4 regions of the Pectobacterium carotovorum genome follow, and region 3 is predicted to be linked to each of the others. Evidence: predicted binding sites of a transcription regulator. Region 3 holds the regulator's gene; each other region holds the start of a gene.
The links. Region 3 encodes PurR, which represses purine synthesis genes. Its sites were predicted from a motif close to CANGCAAACGTTTGCNTG; they were not measured.
Positions count from the first base shown of each region.

Region 1: the regulator PurR is predicted to act here: its motif matches at 1,298-1,315, upstream of guaB (IMP dehydrogenase).
Region 2: the regulator PurR is predicted to act here: its motif matches at 1,454-1,471, upstream of R9X49_RS14150 (NCS2 family permease).
Region 4: the regulator PurR is predicted to act here: its motif matches at 1,829-1,846, upstream of purT (formate-dependent phosphoribosylglycinamide formyltransferase).

Region 1 covers NZ_JAXAFK010000001.1:2,614,073-2,617,255, reverse strand. Annotated here, with positions in the region: gene xseA (exodeoxyribonuclease VII large subunit) at 1-1,205, opposite strand, end outside; gene guaB (IMP dehydrogenase) at 1,377-2,843, shown strand; gene guaA (glutamine-hydrolyzing GMP synthase) at 2,969-3,183, shown strand, end outside.
Region 2 covers NZ_JAXAFK010000002.1:464,117-467,299, reverse strand. Annotated here, with positions in the region: gene R9X49_RS14150 (NCS2 family permease) at 1-1,341, opposite strand, end outside; gene R9X49_RS14145 (hypothetical protein) at 1,584-1,988, shown strand; gene lpxP (kdo(2)-lipid IV(A) palmitoleoyltransferase) at 2,243-3,166, opposite strand.
Region 3 covers NZ_JAXAFK010000001.1:1,988,151-1,991,333, reverse strand. Annotated here, with positions in the region: gene cfa (cyclopropane fatty acyl phospholipid synthase) at 1-500, opposite strand, end outside; gene purR (HTH-type transcriptional repressor PurR) at 826-1,851, opposite strand; gene R9X49_RS08785 (YnhF family membrane protein) at 2,255-2,344, shown strand; gene R9X49_RS08780 (C40 family peptidase) at 2,442-3,183, opposite strand, start outside.
Region 4 covers NZ_JAXAFK010000001.1:1,319,175-1,322,357, reverse strand. Annotated here, with positions in the region: gene R9X49_RS05785 (S9 family peptidase) at 1-1,688, opposite strand, end outside; gene purT (formate-dependent phosphoribosylglycinamide formyltransferase) at 1,889-3,067, shown strand.

The DNA of each region.
Region 1 (3,183 bases), 630 kb from region 3:
AGCGTTGCCAGCGGGCTTACACCTTCCAGTCGCGAACAGGCGATGCCCAGTTTTTGTTTGTTCTGATTTAACTGGCGCTCCACCGCGCTTTGCATCTGATAGCTCAACTGCTGCAAACGCTGCTGTGCACGGTGAATGCGGGCCTGCGGCTGTTGTTGCATCAGACGCTGTTGTAAGCGTTCACTTCGGCGTGAGGTCTGTCGAAGTTGCTGCTGCATGGCGTCATCCAGCCGCTGGCGCAGTTTGACCAACTGTGCCTGCTGACGTGCCAGCCGCAACTGCGGGTGCTGCTGCTGCAAACGGTGGTGTAGACGGGTAAAGTCCCGGTTGCGCTGGGCAAGGTAATAATCCATCGCCATTTCCAGACGCTGACGCTGGGACTGTATTTGGCGTAACAGCTCCAGTTGGTTACGACTCACTAACTCGGCAGCGGCGGATGGCGTGGGCGCGCGCAGGTCACCGACGAAATCGGCGATGGTGACATCGGTTTCATGACCCACAGCGCTGACGATAGGAATGCGGCTGGCGAAAATCGCGCGGGCGACCCGTTCGTCATTAAAACTCCAGAGATCTTCCAGCGAACCGCCGCCGCGCCCGACGATTAACACATCACACTCATCTCTCTGGTTAGCCAACTCGATGGCGCGGACAATTTGTAACGGTGCTTCTGCGCCTTGCACTGACGTGGGATACACGATCACCGGCAGTGATGGATCGCGGCGCTGTAACACCTGCAAGATATCGTGTAGGGCGGCACCGCTGGCTGATGTAATCACACCGACCTGTTTGGCAGGAGAGGGAAGCACTTGCTTAAATTGTTGGTCGAACAGCCCTTCGGCGGCGAGACGTTGCTTGAGCTGTTCAAACTGCTGCTGCAACAGACCGTCGCCGGCGGGCTGCATGCTTTCCGCCAGTAGCTGATAGTCGCCACGGGGTTCATACAGCGTAATGCTCGCCCGAATCAGCACCTGCTGACCGTTTTGCGGGCGGAACGTCACCCTACGGTTGCTGGTACGAAACATCGCGCAGCGCACCTGTGCACGTTCATCTTTCAGCGTGAAATACCAATGGCCGGATGAGGGCTGAGAAAGGTTGGAGATTTCGCCGGAGAGCCAAATCTGGCCCATTTCCATTTCCAACAGTTGTCTAACCGTCTGATTCAGTCGGCTAACGGTAAAAATTGCAGAGGAGGGAAATTGAGACATTGTGAGCCAGATCAAATTTTAAAACAGTCACTTAATTGATCGATACTACCTACCTGAAACAGGTAATCAAGCATTTTAGTAAAATAATGCTGGAGGCAACCGATTACGCTCTGTATAATGCCACGGCAATATTTTATCTATTCTTACATCCACCTTGGTGAGATATTGCCCATGCTACGTATCGCTAAAGAAGCACTGACGTTTGATGACGTCCTCCTGGTTCCCGCTCATTCTACCGTTCTGCCTAACACTGCCGATCTGTCCACGCAGTTGACGAAAAACATTCGCCTGAATATTCCTATGCTGTCCGCAGCGATGGATACCGTTACCGAATCCGGCCTGGCTATTGCGCTGGCGCAGGAAGGCGGTCTGGGCTTTATTCACAAAAATATGTCAATTGAGCGTCAGGCTGAAGAAGTGAGCCGCGTGAAAAAACATGAAAGCGGCGTGGTGGTTGATCCACAAACAGTGACGCCAGAAACGACGCTGCGTGAAATGAAAGAGCTGACCGAGCGCAACGGCTTCGCCGGTTACCCTGTCGTGGCAAAAGACAACGAGCTGGTGGGCATCATCACCGGTCGTGACGTGCGTTTTGTGACCGATTTGGAAAAACCGGTTAGCGCGTTCATGACGCCGAAAGAGCGTCTGGTCACCGTTAAAGAAGGCGAAGCGCGTGACGTTGTGCTGCAAAAGATGCACGAAAAACGCGTCGAGAAAGCGCTGGTCGTTGACGACAAATTCCACCTGATCGGCATGATCACGGTAAAAGATTTCCAGAAAGCAGAACGTAAGCCTAACGCCTGTAAAGACGAGCACGGTCGCCTGCGCGTTGGCGCAGCGGTTGGCGCCGGTGCGGGTAACGAAGAGCGCGTTGATGCGCTGGTTGCCGCGGGCGTTGACGTTCTGCTGATCGACTCCTCACATGGCCATTCCGAAGGCGTATTGCAGCGTATTCGTGAAACGCGTGCGAAATACCCGAACCTCGAAATCATCGGCGGTAATGTCGCGACGGGCGCAGGTGCGAAAGCGCTGGTTGAAGCGGGCGTTAGCGCGGTGAAAGTAGGTATCGGCCCTGGTTCTATCTGTACAACGCGTATCGTGACTGGCGTAGGTGTACCGCAAATTACGGCGATTTCCGATGCGGTTGAAGCGCTGGAAGGCACGGGCATTCCGGTCATCGCTGATGGCGGTATCCGCTTCTCCGGCGACATCGCTAAAGCCATTGCAGCAGGCGCGGCCTGTGTCATGGTCGGTTCTATGCTGGCGGGTACGGAAGAATCTCCGGGTGAAATCGAACTGTATCAAGGTCGTTCATTCAAATCTTATCGCGGTATGGGTTCACTGGGCGCGATGTCCAAAGGCTCATCAGACCGTTACTTCCAGACCGATAACGCAGCCGACAAACTGGTGCCGGAAGGTATCGAAGGCCGCGTAGCTTATAAAGGCCGCCTGAAAGAGATCGTTCACCAGCAGATGGGCGGTTTGCGCTCCTGTATGGGGCTGACCGGTTGCGCGACTATCGACGCACTCCGCACGCAGGCTGAGTTTGTACGCATCAGCGGCGCGGGCATTCAGGAAAGCCACGTTCACGACGTTACCATTACTAAAGAGTCACCGAACTACCGTATGGGTTCATAAGGTGATTTAACGCGATAAACCCTGTACTATTTTGCGCCGCTCTGCCTTTGTGTAAGGCCGAGCGGCCAGATGGGTTTACTTTTTTTCTTTCGCTTTTGTCTTTTGCTTTTTGGAACATGCTCCTCATGACTCAAAACATTCATCAACACCGCATTCTTATTCTGGATTTCGGCTCGCAGTACACGCAGCTGGTTGCACGTCGCGTGCGTGAACTGGGCGTTTACTGTGAACTGTGGGCATGGGATGTCACGGAAGCGCAGATTCGCGGGTTTAATCCGAACGGGATCATCCTGTCCGGCGGCCCGGAAAGCACCACCGAGTTTGGCAGCCCGCGTGCGCC
Region 2 (3,183 bases), on a different contig from region 3:
GCCAGCGTAAAACACCACCAGCGCGACAGCGATAATGACGGTGCCGATGTTCAGCTTACGCCATTCACCAGCACAGATGCGGCCTAATACCAGCGCGCCAAAGCCCAGCATGATGCCGGTCACGATGTTACAGGTCAGTACGATGAATACGGCACATACCAGACCGGACATCGCATCGACGAAATCATCAAAGTTCAGTTTGGATACGTTACCCAGCATCAGCAGGCCAACGTACATCAGCGCAGGTGCTGTGGCATAGCCAGGCACCAGATACGCCAATGGAGAGACAAACAGCAGCAGCAGGAACAGCACACCCACTACGGTTGCCGTTAAGCCCGTTTTACCACCGGCTGCCGTACCCGCCGCAGATTCAATGTAAACCGCCGCAGGTGACGTCCCGACCAGGCTGGAGAAAATGCTGCTCACGGAGTCTGCGGTCAGCGCTTTACCACCGTTGATGATTTGCCCGTCTTTATCCAGCAGGTTCGCCTGTCCGGCTACGGCACGGATAGTACCGGTAGCATCGAACACGGCAGTCATCACCAGCGCCAGCACGCTCGGCAGAACCATCGGCTGCAATGCACCCATGATATCCAGACTGAAGATCAGCGACGAACCGTCAGCCGCCGTCAGGCTCGGCAACGCAAAGAAGCCAGAGAATTTTACATTTGGGTCAAAAATCAGCCCCAGAATAGAGATCGCGATGATAACCAGCAGGATACCGCCCGGTACGCGACGTTTTTCTAAACCGATGGTCGCCGCCAGCCCCAGCAGGGACATAACGACGGGGAAAGAAGTGAAATTGCCCAGTGCGACTGGCAAGCCATCAATCGGGTTTTTTACCACCAGCCCCACACCGTTAGCGGCAATAATCAGCAGGAACAGGCCAATACCAATCCCCGTTCCGTGCGCGACGCCCATCGGCAGGTTGCGCAAGATCCAGGAGCGGATGCCGGTGACGGAAATGATGGTAAACAGCACGCCCATCAGGAAGATCGCACCCAGCGCGACAGGAATACTGATTTGTTGCCCCAGCACCAGACTGAACGCGGTGAACGCCGTCAGTGAAATCGCACAGCCAATCGCCATTGGCAGATTAGCCCACAATCCCATCAGCAGCGACCCCAGCCCGGCAACCAGACAGGTCGCAACAAACACGGCCGCAGGTGGGAAGCCGGCCTTGCCCAGCATGCTCGGCACCACAATCACCGAGTAAACCATCGCCAGAAACGTCGTCAGGCCAGCTAACACTTCCTGACGCACATTACTGCCGCGCTGTGTAATTTTGAAAAAAGCATCAAGCGTGCCCTGCGAGCCTGCCTGACGGGTGGTGTTTGACATGGTGGTATCCCCTGAAATGCCATTATTATTTAAGATCAATTTGACCGGTTCCCGCGGCCTTGCTCCGCAAGCGTGCCAGCATCACTGGCACATCATGAACCGTATAGCTCCGCACGCAAACGATTAACTCGCTGAGTGCAAAACCGGAAAACGTTGTCGTATCAAGACATTACCGTATAAAAACATTGCTATATCAAAACAGGCTGTACTAAAACGAGCTGGATAAAACGGTATCTGGCAATGTGAAGCGCACGATTATCCCGCTTCACCCGCGCGTATTTCAACTGCTAATCGAGACAATTTACCTATCTCACTTAATCTGTCCGATAAGGACGCCTTCAGCCAGTACAGGTAACGTTCAATCAGGTAACTCGCTGAAAACGCGTCAGTATGAAGAAAAAGCAGAAAAGGTTTTTAGACAGAAATCAAAACAGCGGTTTACTCTTCACAAACTGATCGTTCATTTTTTTGTGATTCTCATCACAAAAAAGTTGACCACCCGTATCAGTGCGAGTATTCTTAAAAACGTGAACAGCATCACAGAAAAACAATCAACTAACAATGAGGAAATGACCATGAAACTGCTGAACAAAATCATCGCTATGTTTGAAAACATCAACATCAACTTTGGTACTTTCAACCAATAATTATTTAAGAATCGTGGGGATAAAAAGATGCGCGTTGTCCGCAAAATCAATCAAATATTAAAAGCGTTGGGCAAAACCTATCGCGGTGTTAACCCCCACGCTATCTTCCGTTAATCGTACTTAAGTACGTTAACCACCATAAAATGGCTGCCATCCGGGCGGCCATTTTTGTTTTACACGATGCGTGACGGATTCTGCTCACCATACCGTGATGGCGCAGAAGCGCCATCCGATATCACACGTGCTTTATGCCATCAGGCGTAGAGCGATACCTCCCCTGCCGGGCGCGTTTTAAAGCGGCGGTGCAGCCAGAGATACTGCTCAGGCGCACGCATGATTTCTTTCTCAATCACCTTATTCATATAACACGCCGCAGCCTGTTCATCGTGATAAGGGTAATCCTGTAATTCGGGCTGAATCACCAGTTGATAACCAGAGGCATCGGGCTTGCGAATCAGTACCGTCGTCATCATCGCCGGTTTTGCCAGACGGCTGATCGTGTACGTGCCGCTGGTCGTCGCCGCATTTTTCACCGCAAAGAACGGGGCAAAAACGCTACCTTTAGGACCGTAGTCCTGATCGGGAGCGAACCATACCGCTTCGCCGCGTTTCAACGCCTGCACCATGCCACGCAGATCTTTACGGTCGATCATCGCCTTGTTCGAACGAGAACGCCCCCAGGTTTGTACCATCTCCATCGCTTTATTATTGTGCGGGCGGTACATCGCCATCATCGGTCGACATAGCCCCATCGCCCTGCCGCCCAACTCCAGCGACATGAAGTGAATACCAATCACCATCACGCCCTGACCTTTTGCGGTAGCGTGCTGTAAATGTTCCAGTCCCGAAACATCAAACCAATGACGCACGCGACGATCGGACCAGAACCAGGCCATGCCGGTTTCGACCAATGCCATGCCGAGCGAAGCAAAGTTGTTGTCGATCATCGCTTCTCTTTCGTCGTCAGAGATCGTAGGGAAGCACAATTCAAGGTTGCGTCTGGCAATCGACACCCGGCGTTTAAGAAAAACGCGGGACAGGCGACCCGCACTGCTCCCGATTTTCATCAGCAGCGGGTAAGGAAGTTGAACTAATAAAAACAGCACGCCAAGGCCGAACCAAGTCGTCCAATAGCGCGGATGGAGTAATGCCCTGGTAAATGTTTGCTTAATTTTCATGATACTCGTCTTTAAGT
Region 3 (3,183 bases):
GATTTGAGCTGGAGCTTTTCGCAGATCATAGCGAGTTTATCTTCCTGCGCCTGTTCCAGCGTTTGTGCCTGTTTCCAATAGGCGCAGGAATATTGCATATAAGGATCCAGCATCAGGGTAAAGAGATCATTACCTAAATCGTAATGGGCTTTACCGACAACCTGAGCACGCCTGCGGGATTGCAAATTCGTGACGCGGGAGAGGGCGACCCGCGTGAGATCGTGCAGGCGACGGGGTAACTTAGCCTCCAGCCCCGCCCGCAGGACGCGATGGGAAAACATATCCAGCCGTTCACACTCCCACCAGCCATCCATGTAACTTTCTCCCAGCCCCAGCGATCCCTCGCGCATAGCACGTTTAAAAAAACCGGGATGAGTCACGCGGATGTCAAAAGGGCGGGGGCCGTTGATGGTGATATCTGCGGTATTCAACATGTCTTGCACGATGTGGAACCAGGGCGCGATATCGTCATCCCATTCTTCTGTATAAGGTAAACCCATCATGTCTCCTTAACTTTATGTAAAAGTATCGTAAAACACACCAGGACAACACTTATCGCAGCCGAGGTATCGGCTGTCACCAGAGAAAATGAAACACGGTATTATACCCGTCATACTTCAAGCCGCATGTACGTTGGCTACGTTCGCTCACCCGAATCACTTACTTGAGTAAGCTCATCGGGATTCCCTCGCTTGCCGCCTTCATGCAACTCGAATTATTTAGGGTATAGAATTAGAACGGCTTCAGCCAGCCTACAAGAGAGCGGGCTGAAGCAGAGAGGGGAAGCAGACAGGAATAAGAAAATCGTCTGTACAGAACTCGCGGCTAGCGGCGATAGTCGAGGTAAGGGCCGTCTGCAACCGAGCGGCGTTCTATCAGGGTCGGATGCACTTCGATCACGTGCGCATCTTCTCGCTTACTGGTAATGCGATCCAGCAGCATCGCAAAGGCGGACTGCCCCAGACGCTCTTTCGGCTGATGAATGGTGGTCAGCGCAGGCGTAAAGAAACGCGCGTGGCGCACGTTGTCATAACCGATCACCGAAATATCCTGCGGCACGCGCAGACCCAGTTCGTCTGCCGCACAGATAGCGCCCATCGCCATGATATCGCCACCGCAGAATACGGCCGTTGGCCGCTGTTTCTGCGCGAGAATTTGATGCATGGCTTTATAACCAGATTCCGGCTCGAAATCGCCCTGAACAACCCACTCTTCGCGTACGGTGATGTCAGCTTCTTTCAGCGCTTTTAAAAAGCCGAGGTAGCGCCCGCTGCCGGTGTTACGTTCTTGAATACCGGGAATGGCACCGATATCCCGATGACCGCGTTCGATCAGGTAGCGACCTGCCATATAACCGCCTTCAAAGGCGTTATCGATAATCGTATCGGTAAAATCGCTGTGCATCTGGCCCCAGTCCATCACGACCATCGGGATGCTGCGATAGTCTTCCAGCATAGCCAACAGCTCAGGTGGATATTCGGCGCACATTACCAGCAGGCCGTCGACGCGTTTTTGCGCCAGCATGGAGAGATAAGCGCGCTGTTTACCAATGTCGTTATGCGAATTACACAGTACCAGCGTATAGCCTTTGGCATAGCAGCTGTTTTCGACGGCTTCGATGATCTCGGCGAAATAGGGGGCTTCGCTGGATGTGGCCAGCAAACCGATTGATTTGGTGTGATTAACTTTGAGGCTGCGGGCGACGGCGCTGGGCGAATAGTGCAATTCTTTGATTGCCGCCCTGACGGCTGCCTTAGTCTCTTCGGCGACGAAACGTGTTTTATTGATCACGTGCGATACGGTTGTGGTAGAAACGCCAGCACGCTTTGCCACATCTTTAATCGTTGCCATCTAAAAATGACTCCTGAACTTACCTGTTACAGACGTAAGTATATTGTTAATCGTTTGCCTACGTTTAATGTTCTTCTTCTAAGCTAAAAAACAGGATTTCAGAAGGAGAATGCCGAATGTTATACCGAAGGGATCTGGGTTGACGTTTTTCGACCGATACGCAGCGCTTTCATAAACAGCGGATTGTGTCCGATTTATCATGAAAGGGAAAGGGCTAATTTATACTATTAGTGATGCATTCGTCCGAGATTTTTCACTGGAATTATGAAAGAATCGTAATAACCCTATTATTTGTAGCTTTAACTGCCTAAATGGGTTCGGCTGTGAATGGCGGTGTCTTTTTTCAGATGACGCTTTCAGGTGAAATTTTCAGCTAAATTTGTTCGCTAATAAGGAGTAGTTTATGGATACAGATCTGAAGATGTCTTTACTGACAACCGTTGGCTCGTTGGCTGTGATCATCGCGTTTAGTTTTATTGCGGTGCTGAACTAACCGAACGGCGCCTCTGCACCGGTGAGGTATTCAGACACGTTGATGTTGTATACATAAACGTGTCTGAATCGTTCTTCTTCGATACCGAACCTGTTTTTTAACGAATCGTCTGCGGTGTCACTACGCGACGCGCGCCAACGTAGTGTTCCTGCCAATAATCTTCACTCAGCTTGCTGATTCGAATATCTGAACCTGTACGCGGCGACTGGATAAATTTCCCTTCTCCCAGATAAACCCCGACGTGATCGGCTGCGCCACGATTATTGATGCGGAAGAAGACCAAATCGCCACTTTCCAGCTCGCTCTTTTTGATCGGAGCGGCATCACGCAGGTGATACATTTCGTTAGCAGTGCGTGGAATTTGGATCTTAACGACATCTTTATACGCGTAATAGACCAGTCCGCTACAGTCGAATCCGGTAAAGGGAGATGAGCCGCCCCAGTGGTAAGGCTTGCCTATTTGGCTCATCAGCTTATTCATTGCTGTCGTTTTGGCATGTTGATAACGTTTTTTATGCGCTGCGCTCAGCGCCATTCCTTTTTCAGTGGGGGCCGGATTTTTATCCGCTTTTCCCTTGAGCGCGGTCTTCTTCAGCCCAGTTTTGACTCTGGCCTGTGCCGTTGTTTGCTTATCTTCTTCAGGCTTCAGCTTTTTGAGATTTTTTTTCACTAGCGCGGGCGTGCTGCTTTGCGTCCGTGACGGTTTTTTTTCTGTTGATTTGTTCGCGCTGCGGGGTTTGGTTTTTGTGCTAGCTGCGGTAGGTTCTGGTTTTTTGCTTTTGATCGGTGTCGGTGATTTAGCATTACCCTTTGTCTGACGGCTTTTCTTATTGGTTTCT
Region 4 (3,183 bases), 670 kb from region 3:
GTCGTCAGCACATCAACGAATGGAACCTGAGCGACAACGCCTTTAAACAGTTCGGGCGCCATATTCACCACCGCCCCCATCAATAATCCTCCCGCACTGCCCCCCATTGCGAACATGTTTTTCCTGTCGCCATAGCCTTTTGCTATCAATGCCTGCGACACATCGATGAAATCCGTGAAGGAATGCATTTTATTGAGCAATCGACCATCGTCGTACCACTGTTGCCCAAGTTCACCACCGCCGCGAATGTGTGTTAAGGCGAAGACGAATCCTCTGTCCAACAGGCTCAAGCGACTCACGCTGAAATCCGGATCCATGCTATGGCTATAAGCGCCGTAGCCGTAGACCAGTATCGGGTTCTTGCCTGGGCTGAAATGATCGCGATGATAAACAAGAGAAACGGGAACCTCGACGCCATCTCGAACCGTGATCCACACGCGTTCGCTCCGGTAATTGTCCGAAGAGAAATCTTTCACTTCGGCTTGTTTAAGTAACTGCTGCTCGCCCGTGTCCAGATTCAATTCATACTGCGTGCTCGGAGTGGTCATTGATGAATAACCATACCGCATCAATGCCGTGTCTGGCGTAGGATTGTACGACAGCCACGTCACATAGCTCGCGTCATTAAAGGCGATCGTTTTTTCTTCCTGCGTATGCCAGTGAATCTGGCGTAAGCTGGTCAAGCCGCGCTCTCTTTCTTCAACCACCAGCCAGTCGCGGAAAAGCTCAAACCCTTCCAGCACGCGACTTTCGCTAGGTGCAATCAGTGTTTCCAGCGTTTGCTCATCGGGCTTATCAGCGCGGTAAAGGCCAAAGTTTTTTCCTTCTCGGTTGGAACGCAGGTAAAATTTGCCCTGATAGTGATCGATGCCATATTCATGATCTTTCCGGCGTGGAATGCATACCTGCGGCACGGCATCCGAGCGCGTCGCGTCGAGCAATAACACTTCCGTCGTCGTGGTGCTGCTGAGATAAATGGAGATATAGTGCTCTGATGTCGTTTTACTCAGGCTGACATAATAGGTGTCGTCTTTCTCTTCATAGACCAGCTCATCCTGTGCCGGATCGCTCCCCAGACGATGACGATAGACCTGATACGGCAATAGCGTTTGCTCATGTTTGCGCACGTAATACAGAACCGTCGAATCCGCCGCCCATTCCGCTCCTGCCGTGACATTTTCGATCACATCCGGTAGCCACTCGCCGCTGTTCAGATCGCGAAAACGAAGCGTGTACTGCCGGCGGGATAAAAAATCCTCCGAGAGTGCCAGTAGCCTATTGTCGGGGCTAACTTCAAGCGTGCCGAGGCTATAAAACTCATGCCCTTCCGCTCGTTGATTTCCGTCCAGCAGCGTGTCCCACGCGTCCATTTCCTGCTCAGGCTGGCGCAGATAGATAGCGTACTCTTTGCCTGGCTCGTAGCGACTTTGGTAACGATAGCCTTTTCTGACATACGGTACAGACATATCCGTCGACGGGATGCGCTTAACCATTTCGTCATACAACGACCGTTTGCGCGCCTCATGAGGTGCCATGACAGCGTCGCTATAGGCGTTTTCCTGCTCCAGATAGGCCAGCACCTGCGGATCGGCGCGCTGGTCATCACGCAGCCAGTAATAATTGTCGATACGCGTATCGCCATGCATGCTCATCACATGAGGGCGTTTTTCAGCTTGCGGTGTTTTCATCGCGTCGGATCTCGTTGTCTTACCATAAAATTTTAACTCTACAAGAAGAGTGGCACGATTGATCGGCAATGCCAAGGCGCGCCCTTATCACTTGGTGCGCTTTTGCGCACCGCATTCCAATGCATGCCCTCTTTAATGCGCACGCAAACGTTTTCGTTTATACTGCGGCCATTTTTCACAACCCGATCAGGTATAAGGTTATGTTAACGATTGGAACCGCCCTGCGTGCGGATGCCACACGAGTGATGCTGCTTGGCTCCGGTGAATTAGGCAAAGAAGTGGCGATTGAATGTCAGCGTTTGGGTATCGAAGTGATTGCGGTCGATCGCTATGCCGATGCCCCGGCCATGCAGATTGCGCATCGTAGCCACGTCATCAATATGTTGGATGGCGATGCGTTGAAAGCGTTGGTTGAAGCCGAGCGTCCTGATTACATCGTGCCGGAAATTGAAGCCATCGCAACCGACATGCTGGTAACACTGGAAAAACAGGGTCACCATGTTGTTCCCTGCGCCGAAGCCACACGCCTGACGATGAACCGTGAAGGTATCCGCCGTCTGGCAGCCGAAACGCTCGGCGTTCCTACCTCCACCTATCGTTTTGCCGACAGCGAAGAGAGTTTTCGTCAGGCGGTAGACGCGATTGGCTACCCCTGCATTGTTAAACCTGTCATGAGTTCATCCGGCAAGGGGCAAAGCCTGATTCGCTCCGCGGAGCAGTTAGATCAGGCGTGGAACTACGCCCAACAGGGTGGACGCGCAGGCGGCGGACGCGTCATCGTGGAAGGGTTGGTGAATTTTGATTTTGAGATCACTTTGCTAACCATCCATGCGGTTGACGGTATTCATTTCTGTGCGCCTATCGGGCATCGTCAGGAAGATGGCGACTATCGCGAGTCCTGGCAGCCGCAGCAGATGAGTGCGCTGGCGCAAGAGCGTGCGCAAAAGATGGCCAGCGATGTCGTGAAAGCGCTCGGTGGCTACGGCCTATTCGGCGTTGAACTGTTCGTTTGCGGCGATGAAGTCATCTTCAGCGAAGTCTCCCCTCGCCCGCACGATACCGGCATGGTGACGATGATTTCTCAGGATCTGTCCGAGTTTGCCCTGCACGTCCGCGCTTTTCTGGGGCTGCCAATTGGCGCAGTTCGCCAATATGGTGCATCGGCTTCCGCTGTGATTTTACCAGAACTGGAAAGCAACAACGTGCGCTATCAGGGGCTGGAAAGCGCGCTACTCCCTCACACGCAAATTCGCCTGTTTGGTAAGCCGGATATCGGTGGCAAACGTCGTATGGGCGTGGCGTTAGCCAGCGCAGAAACCACGGACGATGCGGTGGCAATCGCCAAACATGTCGCTGCGGCTGTAAAAGTCAGCGGCTGATAGGCTACTGCCAATAGGGTGACGGACAAGGATGTCCGTCATAAAAAAATGTAGGGAACATTTTTCAACGTCGCTTGCGACGGCCCGTAGGGTGGCGGACAAGGATGTCCGCCATA